One region of the Shigella sp. SIG3 genome, then DNA from elsewhere that is predicted to be linked to it. Evidence: predicted binding sites of a transcription regulator. Region 1 holds the regulator's gene; each other region holds the start of a gene.
What was found. The regulator Fur, encoded in region 1, represses iron uptake genes when iron is present. The targets are predictions, from matches to a motif close to ATAATAATGAGAACNACTATCAA.
Positions count from the first base shown of each region.

Region 2: the regulator Fur is predicted to act here: its motif matches at 2,146-2,168, upstream of feoA (ferrous iron transporter A).
Region 3: the regulator Fur is predicted to act here: its motif matches at 4,352-4,374, upstream of bfd (bacterioferritin-associated ferredoxin).
Region 4: the regulator Fur is predicted to act here: its motif matches at 5,081-5,103, upstream of zupT (zinc transporter ZupT).

Region 1 is NZ_JBQZXE010000021.1:27,151-34,937, reverse strand. It holds gene potE (putrescine-ornithine antiporter) at 1-528, shown strand, start outside; gene pgm (phosphoglucomutase (alpha-D-glucose-1,6-bisphosphate-dependent)) at 584-2,224, opposite strand; gene seqA (replication initiation negative regulator SeqA) at 2,250-2,795, opposite strand; gene ybfF (esterase) at 2,980-3,744, shown strand; gene ybfE (LexA regulated protein) at 3,884-4,177, shown strand; gene fldA (flavodoxin FldA) at 4,317-4,847, shown strand; gene uof (fur leader peptide) at 5,057-5,143, shown strand; gene fur (ferric iron uptake transcriptional regulator) at 5,136-5,582, shown strand; gene chiQ (ChiQ/YbfN family lipoprotein) at 5,666-5,992, opposite strand; gene chiP (chitoporin ChiP) at 6,029-7,435, opposite strand.
Region 2 is NZ_JBQZXE010000003.1:79,754-87,540, reverse strand. It holds gene feoB (Fe(2+) transporter permease subunit FeoB) at 1-1,790, opposite strand, end outside; gene feoA (ferrous iron transporter A) at 1,807-2,034, opposite strand; gene ACUU1I_RS01705 (Tex family protein) at 2,472-4,793, opposite strand; gene greB (transcription elongation factor GreB) at 4,890-5,366, opposite strand; gene ompR (osmolarity response regulator transcription factor OmpR) at 5,594-6,313, shown strand; gene envZ (two-component system sensor histidine kinase EnvZ) at 6,310-7,662, shown strand; gene pckA (phosphoenolpyruvate carboxykinase (ATP)) at 7,738-7,787, opposite strand, start outside.
Region 3 is NZ_JBQZXE010000003.1:11,011-18,797, forward strand. It holds gene rplB (50S ribosomal protein L2) at 4-825, opposite strand; gene rplW (50S ribosomal protein L23) at 843-1,145, opposite strand; gene rplD (50S ribosomal protein L4) at 1,142-1,747, opposite strand; gene rplC (50S ribosomal protein L3) at 1,758-2,387, opposite strand; gene rpsJ (30S ribosomal protein S10) at 2,420-2,731, opposite strand; gene ACUU1I_RS01350 (prepilin peptidase) at 3,110-3,577, shown strand; gene bfr (bacterioferritin) at 3,574-4,050, opposite strand; gene bfd (bacterioferritin-associated ferredoxin) at 4,123-4,317, opposite strand; gene tuf (elongation factor Tu) at 4,500-5,684, opposite strand; gene fusA (elongation factor G) at 5,755-7,787, opposite strand, start outside.
Region 4 is NZ_JBQZXE010000039.1:47-7,833, reverse strand. It holds gene nudF (ADP-ribose diphosphatase) at 1-511, opposite strand, end outside; gene tolC (outer membrane channel protein TolC) at 716-2,197, shown strand; gene ACUU1I_RS09445 (DUF1190 family protein) at 2,345-3,016, shown strand; gene ACUU1I_RS09440 (glutathionylspermidine synthase family protein) at 3,022-4,182, shown strand; gene ygiD (4,5-DOPA-extradiol-dioxygenase) at 4,220-5,008, opposite strand; gene zupT (zinc transporter ZupT) at 5,151-5,924, shown strand; gene yqiD (protein YqiD) at 5,982-6,152, opposite strand; gene ribB (3,4-dihydroxy-2-butanone-4-phosphate synthase) at 6,413-7,066, opposite strand; FMN riboswitch at 7,170-7,318, opposite strand; gene ubiK (ubiquinone biosynthesis accessory factor UbiK) at 7,440-7,730, shown strand.

The DNA.
Region 1 (7,787 bases):
TTCGCACAGATGTTCACACCAGAAGTGGGTAAAGTCATTATGGCGCTGATGGTGATGTCCTGCTGCGGTTCGCTGCTTGGCTGGCAGTTCACCATTGCCCAGGTGTTTAAATCTTCATCTGATGAAGGCTACTTCCCTAAAATTTTCTCCCGTGTAACCAAAGTGGATGCACCGGTGCAGGGAATGTTGACCATTGTGATTATCCAGAGCGGGTTGCCGCTGATGACGATTAGCCCGTCGCTAAACAGTCAGTTCAACGTGCTGGTTAACCTGGCCGTGGTGACCAATATCATTCCGTATATTCTGTCAATGGCGGCATTAGTCATTATTCAGAAGGTCGCTAATGTGCCCCCCTCAAAAGCGAAAGTTGCAAACTTTGTTGCTTTTGTTGGCGCGATGTATAGCTTTTATGCGCTGTACTCATCCGGGGAAGAAGCCATGCTGTACGGTTCCATCGTGACCTTCCTTGGTTGGACACTGTATGGTCTGGTATCACCACGCTTTGAACTGAAAAATAAACACGGTTAAAAAAGCAAAGTAAAAAAGGGCGATCTTGCGACCGCCCTTTTTTTATTAAATGTGTTTACGCGTTTTTCAGAACTTCGCTAACAATCTCAACCGCTTCTTTCTCAATCTGCTTGCGATGTTCTTCACCGAGGAAGCTTTCGCAGTAGATCTTATATGCGTCTTCCGTGCCTGACGGACGCGCGGCGAACCAGCCGTTGTCAGTCATCACTTTCAGACCGCCAATAGAAGCACCGTTGCCCGGAGCAGCAGTCAGGCGCGCGGTGATCGGGTCACCTGCCAGGGTGCTGGCGCTCACCATTTCCGGAGACAGCTTAGACAGCGCCGCTTTTTGTGCGGAAGTCGCAGCTGCCTGCAAACGGTTGTAGCTCGGCGCACCAAAGCGTTTTGCCAGTTCGTTGTAGTGTTCCTGCGGGTTCTTACCGGTGACAGCGGTGATTTCCGCCGCCAGCAGACACATAATGATGCCGTCCTTGTCGGTGGACCACGGCGTGCCGTCGAAACGCAGGAAGGAAGCCCCTGCGCTCTCTTCGCCGCCAAAGCCGAAGCTGCCGTCGAACAGACCATCAACAAACCATTTGAAACCTACCGGTACTTCTACCAGCTTACGGCCCAAGTCATTGACCACACGGTCGATCATCGCAGAAGAAACCAGCGTTTTACCGACAGCAACATCTTTGCCCCACTGCGGACGATGCTGGAACAGGTAGTTGATCGCCACCGCCAGGTAGTGGTTCGGATTCATCAAACCTGCCGGAGTGACGATACCGTGACGGTCATAATCCGGGTCGTTAGCAAACGCCAGATCGAACTTATCACGCAGTGCCAGCAGACCCGCCATCGCACACTCGGAGGAGCAGTCCATACGGATCGCACCGTCTTTATCGAGGTGCATAAAGCGGAAGGTTTGATCGACCTGATCGTTAACGATGGTCAGGTTGAGGTTGTAATACTCGCCAATGCGCTTCCAGTATTCGATACCGGAACCGCCCAACGGATCAACGCCCAGCGTCAGGCCCGCTTTCTGAATCGCCGCCATATCAACGATATCGGCCAGCCCTTCCACGAACGGCTGCACCAGATCCTGCTCTTTCACATAGCCGGATGCCATCGCTTCGTCGAGGGAGATACGCTTCACGCCTTTCAGGCCATCGGCCATCAGTGCGTTGGCCCTGTCTTCCACCACTTTGGTGACGTTAGTATCAGCCGGGCCACCATTTGGCGGATTGTACTTGATACCACCATCTTCCGGCGGGTTATGGGACGGTGTAATCACGATACCGTCTGCCAGCGGGCCACCTTTTTTATTGTGAACCAGGATGGCATTGGAAACGGCAGGCGTCGGAGTGAAGCCATTGTTTTCCTGCACAATGACATCAACGCCGTTCGCTGCCAGCACTTCCAGTACGGAAATGAACGCAGGCTCGGACAGGGCGTGAGTATCTTTACCCACATAGCAAGGGCCAGTGATGCCGTTTTTCGCACGTTCTTCAGCAATTGCCTGAGCGATCGCCAGAATGTGCGGCTCGTTAAAGCTGTGGCGCGCTGCACTGCCACGGTGACCGGAAGTACCGAATTTCACCGCGTGCTCCGCATTCCCTGCTTCTGGTTTCAGTACATAATATTGCGCCGTCAGTTGGGCGACGTTAATCAAATCACTCTGTTGTGCAGGTTGGCCTGCACGATTGTGGATTGCCATTGCTTTGTCCTTTGTCTGCAACGTTTTAGATAGTTCCGCAAACCTTCTCAATCAATTCCGCCGGGAATTGCATCGACTGCATGATGTGTTCGATCATGCTGCATTTACGGCCGGTGTTGGTGTTGGTGATCACCCAATACGGCGTGCCTGGCACATGTTTCGGCTTGGTCTGATTACCATTTTTCAGCAGCGTTTGTTCATCTGCCGCAAAGTACACGCGTGTACGACCGTGCAACGATTCCGTTGCTTCGGCAAACGCCTGGGCGTCAAGAGAATATAGTGTAGACAACAGCAGCATAAAGCGATTGACCGCTCGCTTTTGCTCTGCGTATTCGTCCGAAAGCAGAAGTTCACGCATTGCGCGAACCTTGTCTTTAATCGTTTTGACCGGCTTCGCTTCGACGATAGCAGGTGACGCAACGCGAACCTCTTTCGTCACCGGAGCAGCAGGCTGTGATGCGGCGGAAAATTTCAACATACGCCGTAAAATGTCGGATGCGCTCTCGCCGATATGCTTAGTGTGGCTGGCAATATAGCTGTAGAGTTCATCATCAACTTCAATCGTTTTCATCTTAATCCAGTGCAGTGTCTTAGCTGAATACAAGTCGCCAAGAGTATATGAATAAATCCCGGCAGCGGATAGCGTCAAGCCTGGCTTGCAGAAAAACTCGGAATAAACCTTATTTGTTGCAGCCCTGTGGCACAATGGTCAACATAATACCCTAACCCGACAACGCGAAAAAAAGAACTTTGCCATGAAATTAAATATCCGCGCGCAAACTGCACAAAACCAGCACAATAATTCTCCCATCGTTCTTGTCCATGGTCTGTTTGGTAGCCTCGACAACCTTGGCGTACTGGCTCGCGATCTGGTAAACGATCACAATATCATCCAGGTTGATATGCGTAACCACGGTCTTTCACCAAGAGAGCCGGTAATGAATTACCCGGCGATGGCGCAGGATCTTGTTGATACCCTGGATGCACTGCAGATCGACAAAGCAACATTTATCGGTCACTCCATGGGCGGTAAAGCGGTAATGGCACTTACTGCACTGGCCCCCGATCGCATCGATAAACTGGTGGCGATCGATATCGCACCGGTCGACTATCACGTACGCCGTCATGATGAGATTTTCGCAGCTATCAACGCGGTCAGTGAATCGGACGCACAAACTCGCCAGCAAGCAGCAGCAATAATGCGCCAGCATCTTAATGAAGAAGGGGTGATTCAGTTTCTGTTGAAATCTTTTGTTGACGGGGAGTGGCGCTTTAACGTACCGGTATTGTGGGATCAGTATCCGCATATTGTGGGTTGGGAGAAAATCCCGGCATGGGATCACCCTGCCCTGTTTATCCCTGGCGGCAATTCTCCGTATGTTAGCGAGCAGTACCGTGATGATTTACTGGCACAATTTCCACAGGCACGGGCGCATGTGATTGCAGGCGCGGGTCACTGGGTCCATGCTGAAAAACCGGATGCGGTATTACGCGCTATCCGTCGCTATCTCAATGATTAACGCAACTGATTAAAAACCCAGCGTCCGCGTCGCTTTCCGCGCGTGGGCGTTGGCGTGAGTCATCGCGCTGATGTATTATGGCGCGCTATCCATCCGGGCAGAGGCCTGGCTGATTGTTTCCCCCGAAGTCACCAAGATCATGGCCAAAGAACAAACGGACCGTACGACATTAGATCTGTTCGCGCACGAGCGTCGACCGGGACGACCGAAAACTAATCCGCTTTCGCGCGATGAACAGCTGCGTATTAATAAACGCAACCAGCTAAAACGCGACAAAGTACGTGGCCTTAAGCGTGTCGAACTGAAGCTGAACGCGGAAGCTGTCGAGGCGCTGAACGAGCTGGCGGAATCGCGTAATATGAGCCGTAGCGAACTGATCGAAGAGATGTTAATGCAGCAACTGGCGGCGCTGCGTAGTCAGGGCATCGTTTAAATTTCCACTTTCATGTAGCACAGTGTGCAGTCCTGCTCGTTTGCTGATTCCGCAAGACTGCCTGTTCTGCTATGATTGCCTTTATCCGTGGGCAATTTTCCACCCCCATTTCAATAAGTTTCAAGAGGTTATTTCACTCATGGCTATCACTGGCATCTTTTTCGGCAGCGACACCGGTAATACCGAAAATATCGCAAAAATGATTCAAAAACAGCTTGGTAAAGACGTTGCCGATGTCCATGACATTGCAAAAAGCAGCAAAGAAGATCTGGAAGCTTACGACATTCTGCTGCTGGGCATCCCAACCTGGTATTACGGCGAAGCGCAGTGTGACTGGGATGACTTCTTCCCGACTCTCGAAGAGATTGATTTCAATGGTAAACTGGTTGCGCTGTTTGGTTGTGGTGACCAGGAAGATTACGCCGAATATTTCTGCGACGCATTGGGCACCATCCGCGACATCATTGAACCGCGCGGTGCAACCATCGTTGGTCACTGGCCAACTGCGGGCTATCATTTCGAAGCATCAAAAGGTCTGGCAGATGACGACCACTTTGTCGGTCTGGCTATCGACGAAGACCGTCAGCCGGAACTGACCGCTGAACGTGTAGAAAAATGGGTTAAACAGATTTCTGAAGAGTTGCATCTCGACGAAATTCTTAATGCCTGATGTGATGCGGCGTAGACTCATGTCTACGCCGTATTAATAGATAATGCCAATCAAAATAATTGCTACAAATTTGTAACTTTTGCTGTTGTACCTGTACAATGTCCCAGTGTTCAAGTGGCCTTGCCGTTGTAAATGTAAGCTGTGCCACGTTTTTATTAACAATATTTGCCAGGGACTTGTGGTTTTCATTTAGGCGTGGCAATTCTATAATGATACGCATTATCTCAAGAGCAAATTCTGTCACTTCTTCTAATGAAGTGAACCGCTTAGTAACAGGACAGATTCCGCATGACTGATAACAATACCGCCCTAAAGAAAGCTGGCCTGAAAGTAACGCTTCCTCGTTTAAAAATCCTGGAAGTTCTTCAGGAGCCGGACAACCATCACGTCAGTGCGGAAGATTTATACAAACGTCTGATCGATATGGGTGAAGAAATTGGTCTGGCTACGGTATATCGCGTACTGAACCAGTTTGACGACGCTGGTATCGTCACCCGCCACAATTTTGAAGGCGGTAAATCCGTATTTGAGCTGACACAGCAACATCACCACGATCACCTGATTTGCCTCGACTGCGGCAAGGTTATCGAATTTAGTGATGATTCCATCGAAGCGCGTCAGCGTGAAATTGCCGCAAAACATGGCATTCGCCTGACTAACCACAGTCTCTATCTTTACGGTCACTGTGCCGAAGGCGATTGCCGCGAAGATGAGCACGCGCACGAAGGCAAATAAGCCAGCCTGAACGAGAAAAGCCAACCTGCGGGTTGGCTTTTTTATACAAGGGAAATAAGAAAAGCGAGAGTTACAGCTCTCACTTATTTGTTATTACTGCGTATTTCCTGCCAGACCTTATCACAATCGGCTTTCACCGCCTGATCATTTCCGGTTTGCGTTGCACGCAGACACTGCTGATAATCCAGTACGCGTACACTTTCCTGGTCGGCAAACTGCTGATGTTGTTTCTCTTTCTTCAGCACGTTTAACACGCTCTGGCAGGCTTCAATTTTTTCTGGCGAACCTTGCGCGGTGTTGATACAGGCGCTGTATGCCTCTTTCAGACGGCTGTCTTCCTGTGGTGCGGTTGATTGCGCACAAGCTACCAGCCCCGATGCCATCATGGCGATGAGAATCAGTTTTTTCATTGAATGCGGCAGGCACAAAACCTGCCGCGTCGGGCATCAGAAGATGGTGAATGGTGCGATTACCATAAATTTCACGTCACGCTCATCCTGGAAGATGTTACCGTAACCGCCGCCCCAGCTTGGGATGTCGGAGTGGTTGTCGTATTCGGTGAAGTGCAGTTTGAACATCGTGCCTTTGGCGCGACCGTCCTGAATGGTGTAGACCGCATCCAGGCTGTAGGCAGACTCTTCAATAGTCCGGTTTTTGTCGTTGTACGCATCCGGATTGCTCTGCCAGGTCGCAGGTTTAGCATCCCATGCGTAAACGTAGGAAGCGCCGATGGCGAAGCCTGGAAGATTCCAGTTTTTCAGGTCATACATCGCACCGAAGAAGACCGCTTTTTCGCCGTTAGCGTTGAAGTAGGAACGGTTATCCCACCAGATATCCAGGCGGCCGTTGGAGGAAGCGTAGGTTGGGGTCATACGTTGCAGGAAGTATCCCTGCTGACTGTCAGCCTTAACCCAGGTGCCTTCGAGGCGCAAATCCACTACGTCAGCCGCCCGGTAACCAAAGGTCAACGCTTGCAGCCAAGCGGTGCCGTCATAAAGATCGTTGACGCTGCGATCGTCAACTTTATCGCGGGTACCATAGAACTGGTAGCTGGTGGTTAACGGGCTACCGGCGATATCAAATTTGTAGCTGGCTTTGGCAAAATATTGATCGATATACCCTTCCGCCTGACCAAATGCCGCTTCCAGTACGAAGTTATTTTTGAAGTCGTATTTCGCACCGATGGAGTGCAGATAATCAACTTTGGTGGTTTTATCGTTCTGATAAAACTCATCCATTTCCAGATGCCACGGCGCTTTGTATTCGTTGGTCCACATGTAGGAGAAACTCAAGGCACCAGCATCGCCGTAATCAAAATTCGCCCCGGCTTCCGCCCCCTGATAAGTACCCGGCATAAAGCTCCAGTGCGGCGCTAACAGCGTTTGACCGGTTGGCTGAATGTAACCTGCCCTCGCCCAAACCGGACCGTATTTAAATTTGGCCGCAGCTTTATACAGGCTTATACCGCTTTTGTCGCCGGACCAGTCTTCGTCATAGGCTTTATTACTTTTTGAAAACGCGATTTCGTTCGGGTGGGAGCTGTCGCCGTTTTCCGCCATTTCAATCGCCGTAAACGCAGCAATATCAAGGCCGAACATATCAGCAGCATAACCGGACTGAAAATCGAGGTTGGCATTCCAGGTGGAGTGAAAAAGGTTGGTTTTGTATTTGTCGCCGTCGGTAACATCTTTACGGTCGCGTTCACGCTGCCAGTAATAGATACCGCCGGTTAAGGTTGAATCGTCGATGAATCCTTCGGCGCGAGCCTCCGGCATTGCCATAAAGCCCGACATTGCTGTAACACCGGCAATAGCCAGCGCCAGCGTACTACGTTTGCCACTAAACGTACGCATGGGTTAATCCTCTTTGACGTATAAATTGCTGCACCAAAGGTGAACAGCGAAAAAAAATAAAAATTAAAAAAGTAGCGTTGAGAAAAGTCTCGCTGACTACAGGAACAGACTATTTTTCGCGACGCGAATTATCAATCTCTTTCTGTAACCAGAATGTAAGAACATGAGCAACCGCACATATTTTGATGATTTTTGTTACAAGGCTTAAGTTTGCGGTTGAAAGGCTTGCAGAAGAATAAAAACGTGAAATTCCAGCAAGATGAAAGCGGTTACATTTTATTTAATTATGTTTTGTGATTTTAAATTTATTTTATGGATAAATTGCGAAGCGGAATTAATTCGCGAAGAAAAG
Region 2 (7,787 bases), on a different contig from region 1:
ATATTTTCTGCGGTGTAGAGGGTGTTGAGCGTACCCACCACCACTTCTTTTGCCATTGCGCCCGTAAACAGGCCAACCGTTGCCTGCCAGTTATCTTCATGTACGCCAATCGGCTTGAAGACAGGGGTTATCACCCGGCTGACGGAAGCCAGCGCCGAGTCGTTGATGTTATCGACGATTTTCCCGCTCAACGAGAAGCTGTTGAAAGCGCTCAGGAAAATGCTGACGATGATAATCACTTTACCAGCACGCAGAACGAAGCCCTTCAGACGCTGCCAGGTCTGGATAATCAGGCTTTTAACGTGTGGTACATGGTATACCGGCAGCTCCATGACAAACGGCGTTGCTTCACCGCGCATGATGGTGTACTTGAGCATCAGGCCAGTCAGCACCGCCATCACGATACCGAGCATATACAGCGAGAAAACCGCCAGGGCACCGTTCTGCCCGAAGAAGGCAGCCGCGAATACTGCGAAGATAGCCAGACGCGCGCCGCAGGACATAAACGGTGCCATCATGATGGTCATCAGACGTTCACGCGGTGCATCAAGCGTACGTGCGCCCATTACCGACGGTACGTTACAACCGAAACCGACGATCAGCGGCACAAAGGATTTCCCCGGCAAGCCCAGCGCCTGCATCAGGCGGTCCATCACAAACGCTGCACGCGCCATATAGCCGGAGTCCTCAAGGAAGGAGAGGAACAGGTACATCATGCCGATCTGCGGCACCAGTGGCAGCACGGTGTTAATACCGCCACCCATGCCCTGGGCGAGGAAGATAGTCAGCCAGTCCGGGAAGTGGAGCGTGTAGCCAATCCATTGAATACCATGCACAAATAGCGCCACGGAGCCGACGTCAAACAGCGGCTGTAACGCCCCGCCGATGTTGATAGCCAGCAGGAACATCAGGTACATCACAAAGAGGAAAATCGGCAGACCGAGGAAACGGTTGAGCACGATTTTATCTACCGCAGTGGTGAAACGGCTGGGTTCTGCCGTCAGGGTGTTGCTTACCACATCACAGATGGCAGCAATGCACTGGTAACGCGCATCGGCAATGTGCAGCGCCGGATCATCCATTTCATTACGCAGACGGGCGAGGGTGGCATCCAGATGCTGCGACGCTTCACCGGCGTAGGCGCGGCTGTAGATATCGCCTTCCAGCATTTGCAGGCCCAGCCAGCGACGTTGTTTCAGCGGGATGTCGGAAGGCATCACTTTTGCCAGTGAATCTGCTTCGTTGAGTAGCGGCTGTGCGTAATGCACCAGTTCCACATTCTCGTTAGCTTTATAGCGATCAATCGCCAGCTTGAGCGCTTCAATACCGCGACCACGGGTTGAAACCAGCGGGATCACCGGGCAGCCAAGACGTGCCGATAGAGCATCAATTTCAATACGAATATTTTGCTTCTCGGCAATGTCGAGCATGTTCAGCGCCACGATGCAGGGAATGCCGAGTTCCAGCAGTTGCAGCGTCAGGTACAGGTTACGCTCAAGGTTAGACGCATCCACCACGTTAATCAGCAGGTCGGCGTCGCCACTCAAAATGTAGTGACAGGCGATTTGCTCATCGAGCGAGGTCTGCGATGAGATGGTGGTCAGAGAATAGGTGCCGGGCAGGTCCACCAGCGTGACCTGATGATCGGTGGTGGAGAATTGCCCTTCTTTACGTTCGACGGTAACGCCAGCCCAGTTACCTACACGCTGACGTGCGCCAGTGAGCTGGTTAAATAAGGTTGTCTTGCCAGAATTTGGATTACCAATTAAGCCAATGGTTAATTTTTTCATTGTTGTTATCACCGTATTAACAGGAAACCGCTTCCACTTCTAATAAGGCCAGATCTTTTTTGCGTAATACCAGGCTCACACGACGGGTTTCGATATGAATGGGGTCGCCGAGTGGAGCGACGCGCACCACATCAAAAGAGGAGCCAGGTAACATGCCTAGAGAAAGCAGTTTTTGGCGATATGCCGGGCTGATTTCACGGGAAAAGCCAGTGATTTTCCACGCAGTATCTGGAGTGTATTGCATAGGTGCCTACTTGTTTCTCATTAACTGGATAACTACCTCATGGGGCGTTTGACCGCGACATGAGACCAGATGATTTGCCAACAAAGGAGAGATTAAATAATCAACAACACAATGATAATGAGAATGGTTTCTATCAGCAATACTTAAAATGTGTACGAATGTTGGTTTGAATAATAATCTGACTCAATGTTGATGTGGCTCAAGGTTATATCGCAGCGAAAATATAATTCGAATAGTGAGTTACCCGGACTGGCTAATGTTTAATTAAGGTTTCAGTTGTTAATGAAGTGATAAATATTAACGGAGTATATTGTGAGTTTGGCTGTGGAATAAAAGTGCCGGAGATATTCTCCGGCACTTTTATGTCAGGCAAAGCGTTCGTTGCCAGATGCGGCGTGAACGCCTTATCGCGCAGGTTTAGGGGCCAGTCCGGGCGTTTAACGTTTTTTACCCATCGCTGCCGCCAGCGCATCCATCATCGCGCTATTACCGGCAGGCTGCGCTTCACGACCGCGTGGTTTGGCTGCCGGGCGGTTGTTTTGCGGGCGTTCATTACCGCCGCCGCGACGAGAGTTGGTTTCGCCAGGCTGCTCGTCCAGACGCATAGTCAGGGCGATACGTTTACGCTGAAGATCCACTTCCAGCACTTTCACCTTCACAATGTCGCCCGCTTTCACCACGGTATGCGGATCTTCCACAAACTTGTTCGACAATGAAGAGATGTGAACCAGGCCGTCCTGATGCACGCCAATATCGACAAACGCGCCAAAGTTGGTGACGTTGGTCACTGCGCCTTCGAGGATCATACCCGGTTGCAGGTCGTTCATTGTCTCGACGCCATCGGCAAACTGAGCGGTTTTAAATTCCGGACGCGGATCGCGACCCGGTTTTTCCAGCTCTTTGATGATGTCAGTTACTGTCGGCACACCGAATTTTTCATCAGTAAAGTCAGACGCTTTCAGGTTACGCAGTTCGCTGCTGTTACCCATCAGATCTTTCAGTGCCTGCTGTGTTGCTGCCAGAATGCGTTCCACCACCGGATAGGCTTCCGGATGAACGGTAGAGGCGTCCAGCGGGTTATCACCGTGGTTAATGCGCAGGAAGCCCGCGCACTGCTCGAAGGCTTTCGGCCCCAGACGGCTGACTTTCAGCAGTTGCTGACGGTTCTGGAACTGGCCGTTCTCATCGCGCCAGGCCACGATGTTTTGCGCCATCATGCGCGTCAGGCCCGCCACGCGGGTTAATAGCGGAACAGAAGCGGTGTTGAGATCGACGCCAACGCCGTTTACGCAGTCTTCTACTACTGCATCCAGTTTGCGGGCCAGTTGCGTCTGGCTGACGTCATGCTGATACTGACCTACGCCGATAGATTTCGGATCGATTTTCACCAGCTCCGCCAGCGGATCCTGCAAACGGCGGGCGATAGATACCGCACCACGCAGCGAAACGTCGAGATCCGGGAACTCCTGCGCTGCCAGCTCGGAAGCTGAGTAAACCGACGCGCCAGCTTCGCTGACGATCACTTTCTGTGCGGTCACTTTCGGGAACTGCTTCTGCACGTCGAGATAGAAACGTTCAGTTTCGCGGGAAGCTGTACCGTTGCCGATCGCCACCAGTTCAACGTTATGTTTTTCACACAAGGCAGCAACGGTCATCGCTGCTTTTGCGGCTTGTCCGGTGTGCGGGTAAATGGTATCGGTCGCCACCAGTTTGCCAGTGGCATCGACCACCGCCACTTTTACCCCGGTACGCAGACCCGGATCGAGGCCCATCGTTGCACGCAGTCCGGCAGGGGCCGCCATCAGCAGATCGTGCAGGTTACGGGCAAAGACGTTGATTGCTTCATCTTCCGCGCGTTCGCGCACGGTACCCATCAGTTCGGTTTCCAGATGCATCAGCACCTTGATGCGCCAGGTCCAGCTCACTACGCTTTTGCGCCAGCTATCCGCCGGGGCATTGTTCAGGCGCAGGCCAAGGTGATCCATGATGATTTGCTCGCAATAGCTCTCTTTGGGCGGCTCATCGAACTGCGGATCGGCATTCAGCGAAAGCTGGAGTACGCCTTCGTTACGCCCACGGAACATCGCCAGCGCGCGGTGAGAAGGCACCGTGGACAACGGTTCGTGATGATCGAAATAGTCGCGGAATTTCGCCCCTTCCTCTTCTTTACCGCTCACCACCGTAGAAACCAAATGCGCGTTCTTCCACAGATAATCACGCACTTTCGCCAGCAGCGCGGCATCTTCGGCAAACCGTTCCATCAGGATATAGCGCGCGCCATCCAGCGCGGCTTTGGTATCTGCCACGCCTTTATCGGCATCAACATATTGTGCAGCGGCGACTTCTGGCGTGTGTGACGGATCGCTCCACAGCAGGTCAGCCAACGGCTCAAGCCCTGCTTCAATGGCGATTTGCCCGCTGGTGCGGCGTTTAGGTTTGTAGGGCAGGTAGAGGTCTTCGAGTTCGGTTTTGCTTAGGGTGGCGTTGATGGCCTTCGCCAGATCATCGGTGAGTTTGCCTTGCTCGGAAATGGATTTGAGGATCGCCTGACGTCTCTCTTCCAGCTCGCGCAGATAGCTCAGACGCGTTTCCAGATTACGCAGCTGCGTGTCATCCAGACCGCCGGTGATTTCCTTACGATAACGTGCGATAAACGGCACGGTATTCCCTTCATCAAGCAGGCGAACGGCAGCGTCAACCTGTTCCGGGCGCGCCTGAATTTCACCCGCAATAATGCGGCAGAACGAATCATTCATCATGGTTTGAGTTCATCTTTTCGGATCAAAAATCAGGGGATAGTTATACGGACTGGCTGGCAAAAATGCCAGCCATCGGCAGGAGGTTAAGACTCTTCCTTACGGTTTCACGTACTCGATAGCATTAACATACCAGTTCGCTTCCCCGGCAGGGGTATTCACCACCGCCAGATCGCCGACTTCTTTTTTCAGCAATGCGCGGGCCATCGGGGAATCGATAGAGATGTAATCTTTACGGCCAAAAATTTCATCGTAGCCGACAATACGGAAACGGTGAGTCACGCCATCGTCGTTTTCAATCTCCACCCACGCGCCAAAAAAGACTTTGCCTTCCTGCTGAGGGGAGTAATCGACAATTTTGAGATTTTCCAGGCATTTAGTGAGATAGCGCACGCGACGGTCGATTTCACGCAGACGCTTTTTATTATACTGATAGTCAGCATTTTCGCTGCGGTCGCCCAGACTTGCGGCCCAGGTCACCTTTTTTGTGACCTCCGGGCGTTCTTCACGCCAGAGATAATTAAGCTCTTGTTTGAGTTTTTCATACCCTTCCCGGGTAACCAGGGGCGTTTTCATCTCGTTGATTCCCTTTGTCTGTTTGATAATGCGCACATTGGGTATAACGTGATCATATCAACAGAATCAATAATGTTTCGCCGAATAAATTGTATACTTAAGCTGCTGTTTAATATGCTTTGTAACAATTTAGGCTGAAATTCATACCAGATTTAGCTGGTGACGAACGTGAGCTTTTTTAAGAATACACGCTTACAAATTGTTGCGAACCTTTGGGAGTACAAACAATGCAAGAGAACTACAAGATTCTGGTGGTCGATGACGACATGCGCCTGCGTGCGCTGCTGGAACGTTATCTCACCGAACAAGGCTTCCAGGTTCGAAGCGTCGCTAATGCAGAACAGATGGATCGCCTGCTGACTCGTGAATCTTTCCATCTTATGGTACTGGATTTAATGTTACCTGGTGAAGATGGCTTGTCGATTTGCCGACGTCTTCGTAGTCAGAGCAACCCGATGCCGATCATTATGGTGACGGCGAAAGGGGAAGAAGTGGACCGTATCGTAGGCCTGGAGATTGGCGCTGACGACTACATTCCAAAACCGTTTAACCCGCGTGAACTGCTGGCCCGTATTCGTGCGGTGCTGCGTCGTCAGGCGAACGAACTGCCAGGCGCACCGTCACAGGAAGAGGCGGTAATTGCTTTCGGTAAGTTCAAACTTAACCTCGGTACGCGCGAAATGTTCCGCGAAGATGAGCCGATGCCGCTCACCAGCGGTGAGTTTGCGGTACTGAAGGCACTGGTCAGCCATCCGCGTGAGCCGCTCTCCCGCGATAAGCTGATGAACCTTGCCCGTGGTCGTGAATATTCCGCAATGGAACGCTCCATCGACGTGCAGATTTCGCGTCTGCGCCGCATGGTAGAAGAAGATCCAGCGCATCCGCGTTACATTCAGACCGTTTGGGGCCTGGGCTACGTCTTTGTACCGGACGGCTCTAAAGCATGAGGCGATTGCGCTTCTCGCCACGAAGTTCATTTGCCCGTACGTTATTGCTCATCGTCACCTTGCTGTTCGCCAGCCTGGTGACGACTTATCTGGTGGTGCTGAACTTCGCGATTTTGCCGAGCCTCCAGCAGTTTAATAAAGTCCTCGCGTACGAAGTGCGTATGTTGATGACCGATAAACTGCAACTGGAGGACGGCACGCAGTTGGTTGTGCCTCCCGCTTTCCGTCGGGAGATCTACCGTGAGCTGGGGATCTCTCTCTACTCCAACGAGGCTGCCGAAGAGGCAGGTCTGCGTTGGGCGCAACACTATGAATTCTTAAGCCATCAGATGGCACAGCAACTGGGCGGCCCGACGGAAGTGCGCGTTGAGGTCAACAAAAGTTCGCCTGTCGTCTGGCTGAAAACCTGGCTGTCGCCCAATATCTGGGTACGCGTGCCGCTGACCGAAATTCATCAGGGCGATTTCTCTCCGCTGTTCCGCTATACGCTGGCGATTATGCTATTGGCGATAGGCGGGGCGTGGCTGTTTATTCGTATCCAGAACCGACCGTTGGTCGATCTCGAACACGCAGCCTTGCAGGTTGGTAAAGGGATTATTCCGCCGCCGCTGCGTGAATATGGCGCTTCGGAGGTGCGTTCCGTTACCCGTGCCTTTAACCATATGGCGGCTGGTGTTAAGCAACTGGCGGATGACCGCACGCTGCTGATGGCGGGGGTAAGTCACGACTTGCGCACGCCGCTGACGCGTATTCGCCTGGCGACTGAGATGATGAGCGAGCAGGATGGCTATCTGGCAGAATCGATCAATAAAGATATCGAAGAGTGCAACGCCATCATTGAGCAGTTTATCGACTACCTGCGCACCGGGCAGGAGATGCCGATGGAAATGGCGGATCTTAATGCAGTGCTCGGTGAGGTGATTGCTGCCGAAAGTGGCTATGAGCGGGAAATTGAAACCGCGCTTTACCCCGGCAGCATTGAAGTGAAAATGCACCCGCTGTCGATCAAACGCGCGGTGGCGAATATGGTGGTCAACGCCGCCCGTTATGGCAATGGCTGGATCAAAGTCAGCAGCGGAACGGAGCCGAATCGCGCCTGGTTCCAGGTGGAAGATGACGGTCCGGGAATTGCGCCGGAACAACGTAAGCACCTGTTCCAGCCGTTTGTCCGCGGCGACAGTGCGCGCACCATTAGCGGCACGGGATTAGGGCTGGCAATTGTGCAGCGTATCGTGGATAACCATAACGGGATGCTGGAGCTTGGCACCAGCGAGCGGGGCGGGCTTTCCATTCGCGCCTGGCTGCCAGTGCCGGTAACGCGGGCGCAGGGCACGACAAAAGAAGGGTAAATAAACGGGAGGCGAAGGTGCCTCCCGTTTTGCTTTCTATAAGATACTGGATAGATATTCTCCAGCTTCAAATCATTACAGTTTCGGACCAGCCGCTACCAGCGCGGCACCCGCAGGGGTGTCGG
Region 3 (7,787 bases), on a different contig from region 1:
AAATTATTTGCTACGGCGACGTACGATGAATTTATCAGTACGCTTGTTGCTGCGGGTCTTCTTACCTTTGGTCTGAACGCCCCACGGAGTTACCGGGTGCTTACCAAAGTTACGACCTTCACCACCACCATGTGGGTGGTCTACCGGGTTCATCGCAGTACCGCGAACGGTCGGACGAACACCACGCCAGCGTGCAGCACCTGCTTTACCCAGAACGCGCAGCATATGCTCAGCATTGCCAACTTCGCCCAGAGTTGCACGGCAGTCTGCTTCTACTTTACGCATTTCACCAGAACGCAGACGCAGGGTGACATAAGCACCATCACGAGCAACGATCTGAACGTAAGTACCAGCGGAACGTGCCAGCTGACCGCCTTTACCTGGTTTCATTTCTACGTTATGAACAGTAGAACCAACCGGGATGTTGCGCATCGGCAGGGTGTTACCTGGTTTGATTGCAGCATCAACGCCAGACTGAATCTGGTCGCCAGCTTTCAGGCCTTTAGGGGCCAGGATGTAACGGCGTTCACCGTCTTTGTACAGAACCAGCGCGATGTTCGCGGAACGGTTCGGATCGTACTCAAGACGTTCAACAACTGCCGGGATACCGTCTTTGTTGCGTTTGAAGTCAACAATACGGTAAGCCTGCTTGTGGCCACCACCGATATGACGAGTGGTGATACGGCCATTGTTGTTACGACCACCGGATTTGCTGTTTTTTTCCAGCAACGGAGCAAAAGGTTTGCCCTTGTGCAGCTCAGGGTTAACCACTTTAACTACGTGGCGACGACCCGGAGATGTCGGTTTACATTTAACAACTGCCATTGTATTACTCCTCCGACTTACTCAGCGCCGCCAACGAAGTCCAGATTCTGGCCTTCTTTCAGGGTGACGTAAGCTTTTTTCCAGTCGCTACGACGACCGATACGCTGTCCGTGACGTTTAACTTTCCCTTTAACTACCAGGGTGTTAACGACTTCGACTTCGACTTCAAACAGTTTCTGCACAGCAGCTTTGATTTCTGCTTTGGTCGCGTCTTTAGCAACTTTGAGTACGATGGTGTTGGATTTTTCCATCGCAGTAGACGCTTTTTCAGAAACGTGCGGTGCACGCAGCACCTTCAGCAGACGTTCTTCACGAATCATGCCAGCATCTCCTCAACTTGCTTAACAGCATCAGCAGTCATTACGACTTTGTCGAAGGCGATCAGGCTAACCGGGTCGATACCAGTTGCATCGCGTACGTCAACCTTGTGCAGGTTGCGCGCAGCCAGGAACAGGTTTTCGTCCAGCTCACCGGTGATGATCAGCACATCTTCCAGAGCCATGTCTTTCAGTTTCTGTGCCAGCAGCTTAGTTTTCGGCGCTTCTACAGAGAACTTCTCGACAACGATCAGACGATCCTGACGTACCAGTTCGGACAGGATGCTTTTCAGCGCGCCGCGGTACATCTTCTTGTTAACTTTTTGACTGTGGTCCTGCGGACGAGCAGCAAAGGTCACGCCACCAGAACGCCAGATCGGGCTCTTGATAGAACCAGAACGCGCACGGCCGGTGCCTTTCTGGCGCCACGGTTTTTTACCGGAACCAGTTACTTCAGCACGAGTCTTCTGAGCACGAGTACCCTGACGAGCACCAGCTGCATAAGCAACAACAACCTGGTGAACCAGCGCTTCGTTGAAATCACGACCGAAGGTAGTTTCGGAAACAGTCAGCGCGCTCTGCGCGTCTTTCAATACTAATTCCATTGCTATCTCCTTACGCCTTCACAGCTGGTTTAACGATCAGGTCGCTACCGGTTGCACCCGGGACAGCACCTTTAACCAGCAGCAGGTTGCGCTCAGCGTCAACGCGTACTACGTCAAGGCTCTGAACGGTTACACGTTCGTTACCCATCTGACCTGCCATTTTCTTGCCTTTGAACACTTTGCCCGGAGTCTGGTTCTGACCGATAGAACCCGGAACGCGGTGAGACAAGGAGTTACCGTGAGTAGCGTCCTGGGTACGGAAGTTCCAGCGCTTAACGGTACCTGCGAAACCTTTACCTTTAGAGGTGCCAGTTACGTCAACTTTTTTAACGTCAGCAAACAGTTCAACGCTAATGCTCTGACCTACAGTGAACTCTTCGCCTTCAGCCAGGCGGAATTCCCACAGACCACGGCCAGCTTCTACGCCAGCTTTAGCGAAGTGGCCAGCTTCAGGCTTGGTCACACGGTTAGCTTTTTTAGCACCGGTGGTCACCTGAATAGCACGGTAGCCATCGTTAGCCAGGTCTTTAACCTGAGTAACGCGGTTTGCTTCAACTTCGATTACGGTTACTGGGATAGAAACGCCGTCTTCTGTGAAGATACGGGTCATACCCACTTTTTTACCGACTAAACCAATCATTGTTTCAACCTCTCAATCGCTCAATGACCTGATTAACCCAGGCTGATCTGCACGTCTACACCGGCAGCCAGATCCAGACGCATCAGAGCATCAACGGTTTTCTCGGTTGGCTCAACGATGTCAACCAGACGCAAGTGAGTACGGATTTCGTACTGATCGCGCGCGTCTTTGTTGACGTGCGGGGAGATCAGAACAGTGAAGCGCTCTTTGCGTGTCGGCAGCGGGATCGGACCACGGACCTGCGCACCAGTGCGCTTGGCAGTCTCGACGATTTCCGCGGTTGCTTGATCGATCAGACGATGATCAAACGCTTTCAGGCGGATACGGATTCTTTGGTTCTGCATGAGACCAGAGCTCCAATTATTTTATAAACGAAAATGATTACTCCTCAGACCCATTACGATTGATGGGAGAGTGTAACCGTTCTTACGTAGCTCCCCGATTGGGAGCATTGTTAGGTAGCCAAATTCGGCTAACTGAGGTTCAGATTGAACCTGCTGTCAACTACGACAAGCCCGCGCATTATACGCAAATCTGAGCCTGACGCAAGCATCGGGTAGAAATTAATCGCAACGCGCAGATTGCGAGCTGCATTCCACGAAATTTGTAAGGTTGTGAAGATAGCGTTTTTCACCGGAATCAGGTTAACAAATCAGCGCTCTCTCTGTTGCTGAGCATCCGGAGTTATTCGATGGTGATACTCCAATTACAGAGGATGTTTTATGGACACTACCCTTCCCTTTCTAATTTTGTACGCTTGTTTATCAGCCCTACTTTTTTTCTGGGATGCAAAGCATGGCTTGTTACCTGACAGATTTACGTGCCCGTTACTCTGGTCAGGTCTTTTGTTCTATCAAGTTTGTCATCCTGATGGTTTAGCCGATGCGTTATGGGGGGCAATTGTTGGTTACGGCACATTCGCTGTCATTTACTGGGGGTATCGCATACTGCGACATAAAGAAGGATTAGGCTATGGTGATGTGAAGTTTCTCGCCGCCCTTGGCGCCTGGCATTCATGGGCCTTCTTACCACGACTGGTTTTCCTTGCTGCCTCATTCGCTTGCGGAGCCGTAGTTATTGGTCTGCTCATGAGAGGAAAAGAATCATTAAAAAACCCGCTGCCTTTTGGGCCATTTCTGGCGGCTGCGGGTTTCGTTATAGGCTGGGATAGTTTGCTGATAGGCCGTTAATCTTTAACTTTAATTTGTGATTGCAGGTAATTTTGTAGGCCGATTTTACCGATGAGATCCAGTTCAGTTTCGAGCCAGTCGATATGACCTTCTTCATCAGCAAGGATCTCGATCATCATATCGCGGCTAACATAGTCATGAACGCTGTCGGCATATGCGATAGCCTCACGCAGATCCTTCGCGCCTTCCAGTTCTAATCGCAGGTCAGATTGCAGCATCTCCTCGACATCTTCACCAATCCCCAGTTTGCCTAAATCCTGTAAGTTGGGGATTCCTTCTAAAAACAAAATACGCTCGATATATTTATCAGCGTGTTTCATCTCATCGATGGATTCATGGTATTCGACGTCATTGAGACGCATCAGGCCCCAGTTTTTAAACATCCGGGCATGGAGAAAATACTGATTGATTGCGACAAGCTCATTTCCCAATAGTTTATTGAGATAATTTATGATTTTAACATCACCTTTCATTTTATAGTCCCTCCGCTTCCACTATTAGAGCGTAGATGGGGCTAGCGGGATGTCAAAAAATAAGCGTGGGCTTCAGGCAATCTCTTTAAATTCTGGCATCTGCATCAACTCGTCCTGCATCACTTCGCGCGCGGCGCGAATGCACTTACCGCATTGATTTCCCACAGGAATAAACTTACGCAATTGTTGGAAAGATTGCGGATGAAACTGACGGACTGCCTGGCGAATTTTTTTGTCACTTACACCATTACACAAACAAACGTACATGATTGCTCCCGTTCAAATTCTGCACAAAGTGTAAATGAGAATGGTTATGATTACAATAGCACAGTTTTATTTGCGCCATAGTTCAGCGAGCAAAATTACGACTAAATATTTCGAGCTCAAATTACGGGCAGCAAAAAGGGCGCCGAAGCGCCCTTTTCAATTCAAAACTAATTAACGTGTAATTAGCCCAGAACTTTAGCAACAACGCCCGCGCCAACGGTACGGCCGCCTTCACGGATTGCGAAACGCAGACCGTCGTCCATCGCGATCGGGTGGATTAGGGTAACAACCATTTTGATGTTGTCGCCCGGCATTACCATCTCTACGCCTTCCGGCAGTTCGATGGTACCAGTCACGTCAGTAGTACGGAAGTAGAACTGCGGACGGTAGCCTTTGAAGAACGGAGTATGACGGCCGCCTTCATCTTTGGACAGAATGTACACTTCAGATTCGAACTTGGTGTGCGGCTTGATGGTGCCCGGCTTAGCCAGTACCTGACCACGTTCGATTTCTTCACGTTTGATACCACGCAGCAGAATACCTACGTTCTCACCAGCACGGCCTTCGTCCAGCAGTTTGCGGAACATTTCAACGCCAGTACAGGTAGACTTCTGAGTCTCTTTGATACCAACGATTTCAACTTCTTCACCAACTTTGATGATACCGCGTTCTACACGACCGGTAACAACGGTACCACGACCGGAGATGGAGAATACGTCTTCGATCGGCAGCAGGAACGGCTTGTCAATCGCACGCTCTGGTTCCGGAATATAAGAATCCAGGAAGCCAGCCAGTTCCAGGATTTTCGCTTCCCACTCTGCGTCGCCTTCCAGCGCTTTCAGAGCAGAACCACGAACGATCGGAGTGTCGTCGCCCGGGAAGTCGTACTGAGACAGAAGTTCACGAACTTCCATTTCAACCAGTTCCAGCAGCTCTTCGTCATCAACCATGTCGCATTTGTTCAGGAACACGATGATGTACGGAACGCCTACCTGACGACCCAGCAGGATGTGCTCACGAGTCTGCGGCATCGGGCCGTCAGTCGCAGCAACTACCAGGATCGCGCCGTCCATCTGAGCAGCACCGGTGATCATGTTTTTAACATAGTCGGCGTGCCCCGGGCAGTCTACGTGTGCGTAGTGACGGGTCGGGGTGTCATATTCAACGTGAGAAGTGTTGATGGTGATACCACGAGCTTTTTCTTCCGGCGCGTTATCGATCTGGTCGAATGCACGAGCAGCACCGCCGTAGGTTTTAGCCAGTACGGTGGTGATTGCAGCGGTCAGAGTAGTTTTACCGTGGTCAACGTGGCCGATAGTACCAACGTTAACGTGCGGTTTTGTACGTTCAAATTTTTCTTTAGACACGGCTATATTCCTTACTATAGTGCTCTCCCCTTCAGGAGAGAGCACGGGACTTTGGTATTAACCCTTAGGCTTATTTACCACGGGCTTCAATTACGGCCTGAGCAACGTTACTCGGCGCTTCATCATACTTCAGGAATTCCATAGTGTATGATGCACGACCTTTGGTCAGAGAACGCAGCTGAGTTGCGTATCCGAACATTTCAGACAGCGGTACTTCAGCGTGGATCTTAACGCCAGTAACTTCAGATTCCTGACCTTTGAGCATACCACGACGACGGCTCAAGTCACCGATAACGTCACCGGTGTTCTCTTCCGGAGTTTCTACTTCAACCTTCATGATCGGCTCAAGCAGAACTGGTTTCGCTTTCTTAAAGCCTTCTTTAAAGGCGATAGAAGCAGCCAGTTTAAACGCCAGTTCAGAGGAGTCAACGTCATGGTAAGAACCGAAGTGCAGACGAATACCCATGTCTACTACCGGGTAGCCTGCCAGCGGACCTGCTTTCAGCTGTTCCTGGATACCTTTATCAACGGCCGGGATGTATTCGCCAGGGATTACACCACCTTTAATGTCGTTGATGAACTCGTAGCCTTTCGGGTTTGAACCCGGCTCCAGCGGGTACATGTCGATAACAACATGACCATACTGACCACGACCACCAGACTGTTTCGCGTGTTTACCTTCAACATCGGTAACTTTCTGGCGGATAGTTTCACGGTAAGCAACCTGCGGTTTACCTACGTTCGCTTCAACGTTGAATTCACGCTTCATACGGTCAACGATGATGTCGAGGTGCAGTTCGCCCATACCCGCGATGATGGTCTGGTTAGATTCTTCGTCAGTCCATACACGGAAAGACGGGTCTTCTTTAGCCAGACGGCCCAGAGCCAGACCCATTTTTTCCTGGTCAGCTTTGGTTTTCGGTTCAACTGCGATGGAGATTACCGGCTCAGGGAATTCCATACGTTCCAGAATGATCGGCGCATCCGGGTCACACAGGGTGTCACCAGTGGTTACGTCTTTCAGACCGATAGCAGCAGCGATGTCGCCCGCGCGAACTTCTTTGATCTCTTCACGTTTGTTAGCGTGCATCTGAACGATACGACCGAAACGCTCACGTGCAGCTTTCACGGAGTTCAGTACGGTATCACCAGAGTTAACCACACCGGAGTAAACACGGAAGAAGGTCAGGTTACCAACAAACGGGTCGGTAGCGATTTTGAACGCCAGTGCAGAGAACGGCTCGTCATCACTTGCGTGACGTTCAGCCGGAGTGTCTTTACCGTCGTCCAGGATACCGTTGATCGCAGGTACGTCAACCGGGGATGGCAGGTAATCAATTACCGCATCCAGCATCGCCTGAACACCTTTGTTCTTGAACGCAGAACCACAGGTTACCAGGATGATTTCGTTGTTCAGAACGCGCTGACGCAGAGCACCTTTGATTTCTGCTTCAGTCAGTTCTTCACCACCCAGGTATTTTTCCATCAGCTCTTCAGAAGCTTCAGCTGCGGATTCGATCAGGTTCTGGTGCCATTCGTTAGCCAGTTCAACCATGTCTGCCGGGATATCTTCGTATTCGAAGGTTACGCCCTGGTCAGCGTCGTTCCAGTTGATAGCTTTCATTTTCACCAGGTCAACAACACCGGTGAAATGTTCTTCAGCACCAATCGCCAGCTGCAGCGGAACCGGGTTCGCGCCCAGACGGGTTTTGATCTGGTTAACAACTTTCAGGAAGTTCGCACCCATGCGGTCCATTTTGTTAACGAACGCAATGCGCGGAACTTTATATTTGTTTGCCTGACGCCATACGGTTTCAGACTGCGGCTGAACACCACCAACTGCGCAGTAAACCATTACCGCACCATCGAGAACACGCATGGAACGTTCTACTTCGATTGTGAAGTCAACGTGCCCCGGGGTGTCGATGATGTTGATGCGATGCGGCTCATACTGCTTAGCCATACCAGACCAGAATGCAGTAGTCGCAGCGGAAGTGATGGTAATACCACGTTCCTGCTCCTGCTCCATCCAGTCCATGGTTGCAGCGCCGTCATGAACTTCACCGATTTTATGGTTTACACCGGTGTAGAACAGAATACGTT
Region 4 (7,787 bases), on a different contig from region 1:
CCACATGAACGCGAATATCTTCGTTTTCATCAGCCAGACCATGAATACCGCTTGCGGTCGTGGCGTCCACTTCGCCCACCATAATTGACGAACGCTCACTGGTGCCCCCCGGGCTTGCCAGGAAACTTAACACCGGTTTGGTCCGTTTGACTATCAGTCCCGCCTCTTCAATCGCTTCGCGACGGGCAACATCTTCCACACTTTCACCCTCTTCAATCATCCCGGCAACCATCTCCAGTAGCCAGGGGGTTTCGCTGGTGTCGTACGCGGCAATCCGAATCTGCTCAATCAGCACAACTTCATCACGCACTGGGTCAAAGGGTAGCAAGACTGCGGCGTGACCGCGCTCAAAAATTTCCCGCCGTACCTCATGACTCATTTGCCCGTTGAATAGACGATGACGAAATCTATAAAGATCTAATGAAAAAAAGCCGCGATAAAGTGTTTCTCGTGCAATAATTTCTACATCGTTTTTGCCAAATGTAACGGGCAGGTTGTCTGGCTTAAGCATTGTTAATGTCCTGGCACTAATAGTGAATTAAATGTGAATTTCAGCGACGTTTGACTGCCGTTTGAGCAGTCATATGTTAAATTGAGGCACATTAACGCCCTATGGCACGTAACGCCAACCTTTTGCGGTAGCGGCTTCTGCTAGAATCCGCAATAATTTTACAGTTTGATCGCGCTAAATACTGCTTCACCACAAGGAATGCAAATGAAGAAATTGCTCCCCATTCTTATCGGCCTGAGCCTTTCTGGGTTCAGTTCGTTGAGCCAGGCCGAGAACCTGATGCAAGTTTATCAGCAAGCACGCCTTAGTAACCCGGAATTGCGTAAGTCTGCCGCCGATCGTGATGCTGCCTTTGAAAAAATTAATGAAGCGCGCAGTCCATTACTGCCACAGCTAGGTTTAGGTGCAGATTACACCTATAGCAACGGCTACCGCGACGCGAACGGCATCAACTCGAACGCGACCAGTGCGTCCCTGCAGTTAACTCAATCCATTTTTGATATGTCGAAATGGCGTGCGTTAACGCTGCAGGAAAAAGCAGCAGGGATTCAGGACGTCACATATCAGACCGATCAGCAAACCTTGATCCTCAACACCGCGACCGCTTATTTCAACGTGTTGAATGCTATTGACGTTCTTTCCTATACACAGGCACAAAAAGAAGCGATCTACCGTCAATTAGATCAAACCACCCAACGTTTTAACGTGGGCCTGGTAGCGATCACCGACGTGCAGAACGCCCGCGCGCAGTACGATACCGTGCTGGCGAACGAAGTGACCGCACGTAATAACCTTGATAACGCGGTAGAGCAGCTGCGCCAGATCACCGGTAACTACTATCCGGAACTGGCGGCGCTGAATGTCGAAAACTTTAAAACCGACAAACCACAGCCGGTTAACGCGCTGCTGAAAGAAGCCGAAAAACGCAACCTGTCGCTGTTACAGGCATGCTTGAGCCAGGACCTGGCGCGCGAGCAAATTCGCCAGGCGCAGGATGGTCACTTACCGACTCTGGATTTAACGGCTTCTACCGGGATTTCTGACACCTCTTATAGCGGTTCGAAAACCCGTGGTGCCGCTGGTACCCAGTATGACGATAGCAATATGGGCCAGAACAAAGTTGGCCTGAGCTTCTCGCTGCCGATTTATCAGGGCGGAATGGTTAACTCGCAGGTGAAACAGGCACAGTACAACTTTGTTGGTGCCAGTGAGCAACTGGAAAGCGCACATCGTAGCGTCGTGCAAACCGTACGTTCCTCCTTCAACAACATTAATGCTTCTATCAGTAGTATTAACGCCTACAAACAAGCCGTAGTTTCCGCGCAAAGCTCATTAGACGCGATGGAAGCGGGCTACTCGGTCGGTACGCGTACCATTGTTGATGTGTTGGATGCGACCACCACGCTGTACAACGCCAAGCAAGAGCTGGCGAATGCGCGTTATAACTACCTGATTAATCAGCTGAATATTAAGTCAGCCCTGGGTACGTTGAACGAGCAGGATTTGCTGGCACTGAACAATGCGCTGAGCAAACCGGTTTCCACTAATCCGGAAAACGTTGCCCCGCAAACGCCGGAACAGAATGCTATTGCTGATGGTTATGCGCCTGATAGCCCGGCACCCGTCGTTCAGCAAACATCCGCACGCACTACCACCAGTAACGGTCATAACCCTTTCCGTAACTGATGACGACGACGGGGCTTCGGCCCCGTCTGAACGTAAGGCAACGTAAAGATACGGGTTATCTGCCGCATTCTTCCCCCTTCTCGCTTCAATTTCGACCAGCCATCCTCTATTCTGATGGGTATTTACCACTGGTCCCGGAAGACAAAAATGAAACGGACAAAATCCATACGCCACGCATCGTTCCGCAAAAACTGGAGCGCACGCCATCTGACACCAGTCGCTCTCGCGGTTGCCACTGTTTTTATGCTGGCTGGCTGTGAAAAGAGTGATGAAACAGTGTCTCTCTATCAAAATGCTGACGACTGTTCAGCTGCAAACCCAGGCAAAAGCGCCGAATGTACCACCGCGTACAACAATGCGCTGAAAGAAGCCGAACGTACTGCGCCGAAATACGCCACCCGTGAAGACTGTGTTGCTGAATTTGGTGAAGGTCAGTGTCAGCAAGCACCAGCCCAGGCTGGCATGGCACCAGAAAACCAGGCGCAGGCTCAGCAATCCAGCGGGAGTTTCTGGATGCCGCTGATGGCCGGTTACATGATGGGGCGTCTGATGGGCGGCGGCGCGGGATTTGCACAGCAGCCGCTGTTCTCCTCGAAAAACCCGGCCAGTCCGGCTTACGGTAAATATACCGACGCGACGGGTAAAAACTATGGCGCAGCCCAGCCAGGCCGCACCATGACCGTACCGAAGACGGCAATGGCACCAAAACCGGCGACCACCACTACCGTTACCCGTGGCGGTTTTGGTGAATCTGTTGCCAAACAAAGCACTATGCAGCGTAGCGCAACCGGCACCTCTTCTCGTTCAATGGGTGGCTGATACCGATGGAAAGAGTCAGTATTACCGAGCGCCCGGACTGGCGTGAGAAAGCCCACGAATACGGTTTCAATTTTCACACCATGTACGGCGAGCCGTACTGGTGTGAAGATGCTTACTACAAGTTGACCCTCGCCCAGGTTGAAAAGCTGGAAGAAGTCACCGCCGAACTGCACCAGATGTGCCTGAAAGTGGTGGAAAAAGTGATCGCCAGCGATGAGCTGATGACCAAATTCCGCATACCAAAACACACCTGGAGTTTTGTGCGTCAATCATGGCTGACTCACCAGCCATCGCTTTATTCGCGTCTTGATCTGGCGTGGGATGGCACTGGCGAACCTAAACTTCTGGAAAATAACGCCGATACGCCAACGTCACTATACGAGGCGGCGTTCTTTCAGTGGATCTGGCTGGAAGATCAGCTTAACGCCGGTAACTTGCCGGAGGGCAGCGACCAGTTTAACAGTCTGCAAGAAAAACTGATCGATCGCTTCGTTGAGCTGCGTGAACAGTGTGGCTTCCAGTTGCTGCATCTCACCTGCTGTCGCGACACGGTGGAAGATCGCGGAACCATTCAGTATTTGCAGGACTGCGCAACCGAAGCTGAAATCGCCACCGAGTTCCTCTACATCGACGAGATAGGTTTAGGCGAAAAAGGCCAGTTCACGGATTTACAGGATCAGGTGATTTCTAACCTGTTCAAGCTTTATCCGTGGGAATTTATGCTGCGCGAAATGTTCTCCACCAAGCTGGAAGATGCTGGCGTACGCTGGCTGGAACCGGCGTGGAAGAGTATTATCTCCAACAAGGCACTTCTACCGCTACTGTGGGAGATGTTCCCGAATCACCCGAACCTGCTGCCCGCTTATTTTGCGGAAGATGATCATCCGCAAATGGAAAAATATGTGGTTAAACCGATCTTCTCCCGTGAAGGCGCAAACGTGTCGATCATTGAGAACGGCAAAACCATTGAAGCAGCGGAAGGTCCGTATGGCGAAGAAGGGATGATTGTTCAGCAATTCCACCCGTTACCGAAATTCGGCGACAGCTATATGCTGATTGGTAGCTGGCTGGTGAACGATCAACCTGCCGGAATTGGCATTCGTGAAGACCGTGCGTTGATCACCCAGGATATGTCTCGGTTTTATCCACATATTTTTGTTGAATAAGCCACGATACCGGATGGCACTCGCCATCCGGTAATTGTTAGCCTATCTGCACCGACAGCATACTTAAACTGCCCATTTCTATACCATCGACCGGAATGGTAATTGGCTCCTGCCCATCCCACACACCTAACACATACAACAACGGCAGATAGTGCTCTGGCGTTGGGTTCGATAACGCGCCACCTTCATGGTCGAGATAATTCACCAGAGGATGCTGCTCTACCGGCCCTTGCCACGTCAGATTCGCTTTCACATACTCATTAAACGACGTCGCCCACGGATACGGTGAACTATCACCGTGCCACTTCACTGTGCGCAGGTTATGCACCACGTTACCGCTGGCGACCAACATTATTCCTTCATCACGCAACGCCGCGAGTTTGCGCCCCATTTCGAAATGCCAGGCGGCAGGTTTGCTACTGTCGATACTCAACTGCACCATAGGGATATCGGCGTCAGGATACATCTTAATCAGCACGCCCCACGAGCCGTGGTCAAAGCCCCAGGCTTCTTTATCCAGCGTCACCGGGATCGGCGCTAACAGCTCAACCAGACGCTGTGCCAGCGCAGGCGAACCCGGAGCAGGATAATGCGTATCGTACAGCGCCTGCGGGAAGCCACCAAAGTCATGAATCGTGGGCGGCGTCTCCATCGCGGTCACTCCTGTTCCACGGGTAAACCAGTGAGCCGAAACCACCACAATCGCTTGCGGGCGTGGCAATGTCATCCCCAACTTCTGCCAGCTGCGGGTATACAAATTATCTTCCAGCACGTTCATCGGACTACCGTGACCTAAAAACAATGCTGGCATACGTGTTGAAGACATGATGATATCCTTAACTAAAGGTGTCATTTTGATATCCTCACAATACGCTTGTTCGGCGGAGTAAGAACCCGGATAACAATGATGATGATCATCAGTTATTTTGACGATCTGCCTGAAGGTGAAGATTTATAAGGAGTTGTCGATGTCAGTACCTCTCATTCTGACCATACTGGCGGGGGCAGCCACGTTTATTGGCGCGTTTCTCGGCGTTCTCGGACAAAAACCCTCGAACCGCTTACTGGCGTTTTCGCTAGGTTTTGCGGCGGGGATCATGTTGCTCATCTCATTAATGGAAATGCTTCCTGCCGCACTAGCAGCTGAAGGAATGTCGCCGGTGTTGGGTTATGGAATGTTTATCTTCGGTCTGCTTGGCTACTTTGGCCTGGACCGCATGTTGCCGCATGCGCATCCGCAGGATTTAATGCAAAAATCGGTGCAGCTGTTGCCAAAATCGATCAAGCGCACAGCCATTCTGCTCACTCTCGGCATCAGTCTGCATAACTTCCCGGAAGGGATTGCCACCTTTGTCACGGCGAGCAGCAACCTGGAGCTGGGATTTGGCATCGCACTGGCCGTCGCGTTGCACAATATCCCTGAAGGTCTGGCAGTGGCAGGCCCGGTTTATGCGGCAACGGGGTCTAAACGCACCGCGATTCTGTGGGCGGGGATTTCTGGACTAGCAGAAATTCTTGGTGGTGTGCTGGCGTGGTTAATCCTCGGTAGCATGATTTCCCCGGTGGTCATGGCGGCAATCATGGCGGCGGTTGCAGGAATTATGGTGGCGCTCTCGGTTGATGAATTAATGCCGCTCGCCAAAGAGATTGACCCTAATAATAACCCCAGCTATGGCGTACTATGTGGAATGTCAGTGATGGGATTCAGTTTAGTGCTGCTACAAACGGCGGGAATTGGTTAAAAACAACATCAGAAGTTGTCCAGCACATGGACAACTTCTGCCAGCTTCACGAAAGCCTTATTCTACCTTTTCGGCTGTCTCTTCTCTCGTACTGTTTAAGTATTTGTTCCGCGCTTCAAGCAGTGCGTCTCTGTCCTGGCGAAACGCCCGACAATAACGTTTCAAATGCAGGAAATAACCCACCACAACCAGAGCAATCAATACAATCCAGTACCAGGCGATAAACATCCTTTTACCCTTAATATTTAACAATACTAAACATTTAGCGCATAAATTTCACATATCCTTTTTCGGATATATTCATATGGTCGCATAATAACGGAACAATTATATGATTTTGATCATAATGAAAAAGAATGCCTGATATTAATGAAATTTTCTCATAGAAAGAGAAGCGGAATTAACATCTTGCATAGCAGGGCAAAATAAAAACCGAAGCCAGCTACAACTTCGGTTTCTTGATTAAGGCAGTAATTAAGCAGCGGTTTTCAGCTGGCTTTACGCTCATGTGCCTGACGGTATGCCACCAGGTCTTCAATAGTCACGAGCGCCATATTGTGTTTATTGGCAAACTCAATGCACTCTGGTGCACGCGCCATCGTGCCATCGTCATTAGTCAGCTCACACAGCACACCAGCCGGTTTAAAGCCTGCCAGCGTCATCAAATCAATAGTCGCTTCAGTATGACCGCCACGCGTCAGTACACCACCTGCCTGCGCGCGAAGTGGGAAAACGTGGCCCGGGCGATTCAGATCAGAAGGTTTTGCGCCATCGGCAATCGCTGCGCGAACGGTCGTAATACGATCAGCGGCAGAAACACCGGTAGTCACACCTTCAGCCGCTTCAATGGTCACGGTAAAACCGGTGCCATAGGCGCTGGTGTTATTTTCTACCATCATTGGCAGATCAAGTTGTTTACGGCGATCTTCAGTGATGCACAGGCAAACAATACCGCTACCGTGGCGAATGGTCAGCGCCATCTGCTCAACGGTCATGGTTTCTGCCGGGAAGATCATATCGCCTTCGTTTTCACGGTCTTCATCATCAAGCACCATTACACCGCGTCCTTCACGCAGCGCAGCCAGTGCATTTTCAACACGTTCGAAAGGCGTACCAAAAGAGGAAAGTAGCGTCTGATTCATGGTAAAAAAACCTCACTAAAATTATGGTTACCAGAATCAGGGCAGTCTTAGGAGTGGCGGCATATAGCCAAAATAACGTGAGCGGGTCCATGCCCGACAGAATCGTTACTCTCTCCCATCCGGACTCTAACCGTCGGCCCCGGAATTACACCGGATCTGCTGTCCTTTGAGTTCGCACCCAAAGCGCTCGCGGGCTTTCAACTGAGTTGATTTACCGCCGGTGGGGAATTTCGCCCCGCCCTGAGAATAAGCGGATTCACTATAACTCTAATGATTAGCGGCAGCAACGCATAGCTTCACATAATTCTGGTTTATGACTTACCCTTATCGCACTACAATGGTACTCAACACCTATCAGTACAGGGAAACTACAATGATTGACCCGAAAAAAATTGAGCAAATCGCTCGCCAGGTTCACGAATCAATGCCTAAAGGAATCAGGGAGTTCGGGGAAGATGTGGAGAAAAAAATCCGCCAAACCCTACAAGCTCAGCTGACGCGCCTCGACCTTGTAAGCCGTGAAGAGTTCGACGTCCAAACGCAAGTCCTGTTACGGACTCGTGAGAAACTGGCGCTGCTTGAACAAAGAATCAGCGAACTGGAAAATCGCAGTACTGAGATCAAAAAGCAGCCAGATCCAGAGACTCTCCCCCCAACGCTGTAAACATTTGTCTTTAATGCACTGTAAATTATGAATTAATCCTCTAATTTACAGTGTTTT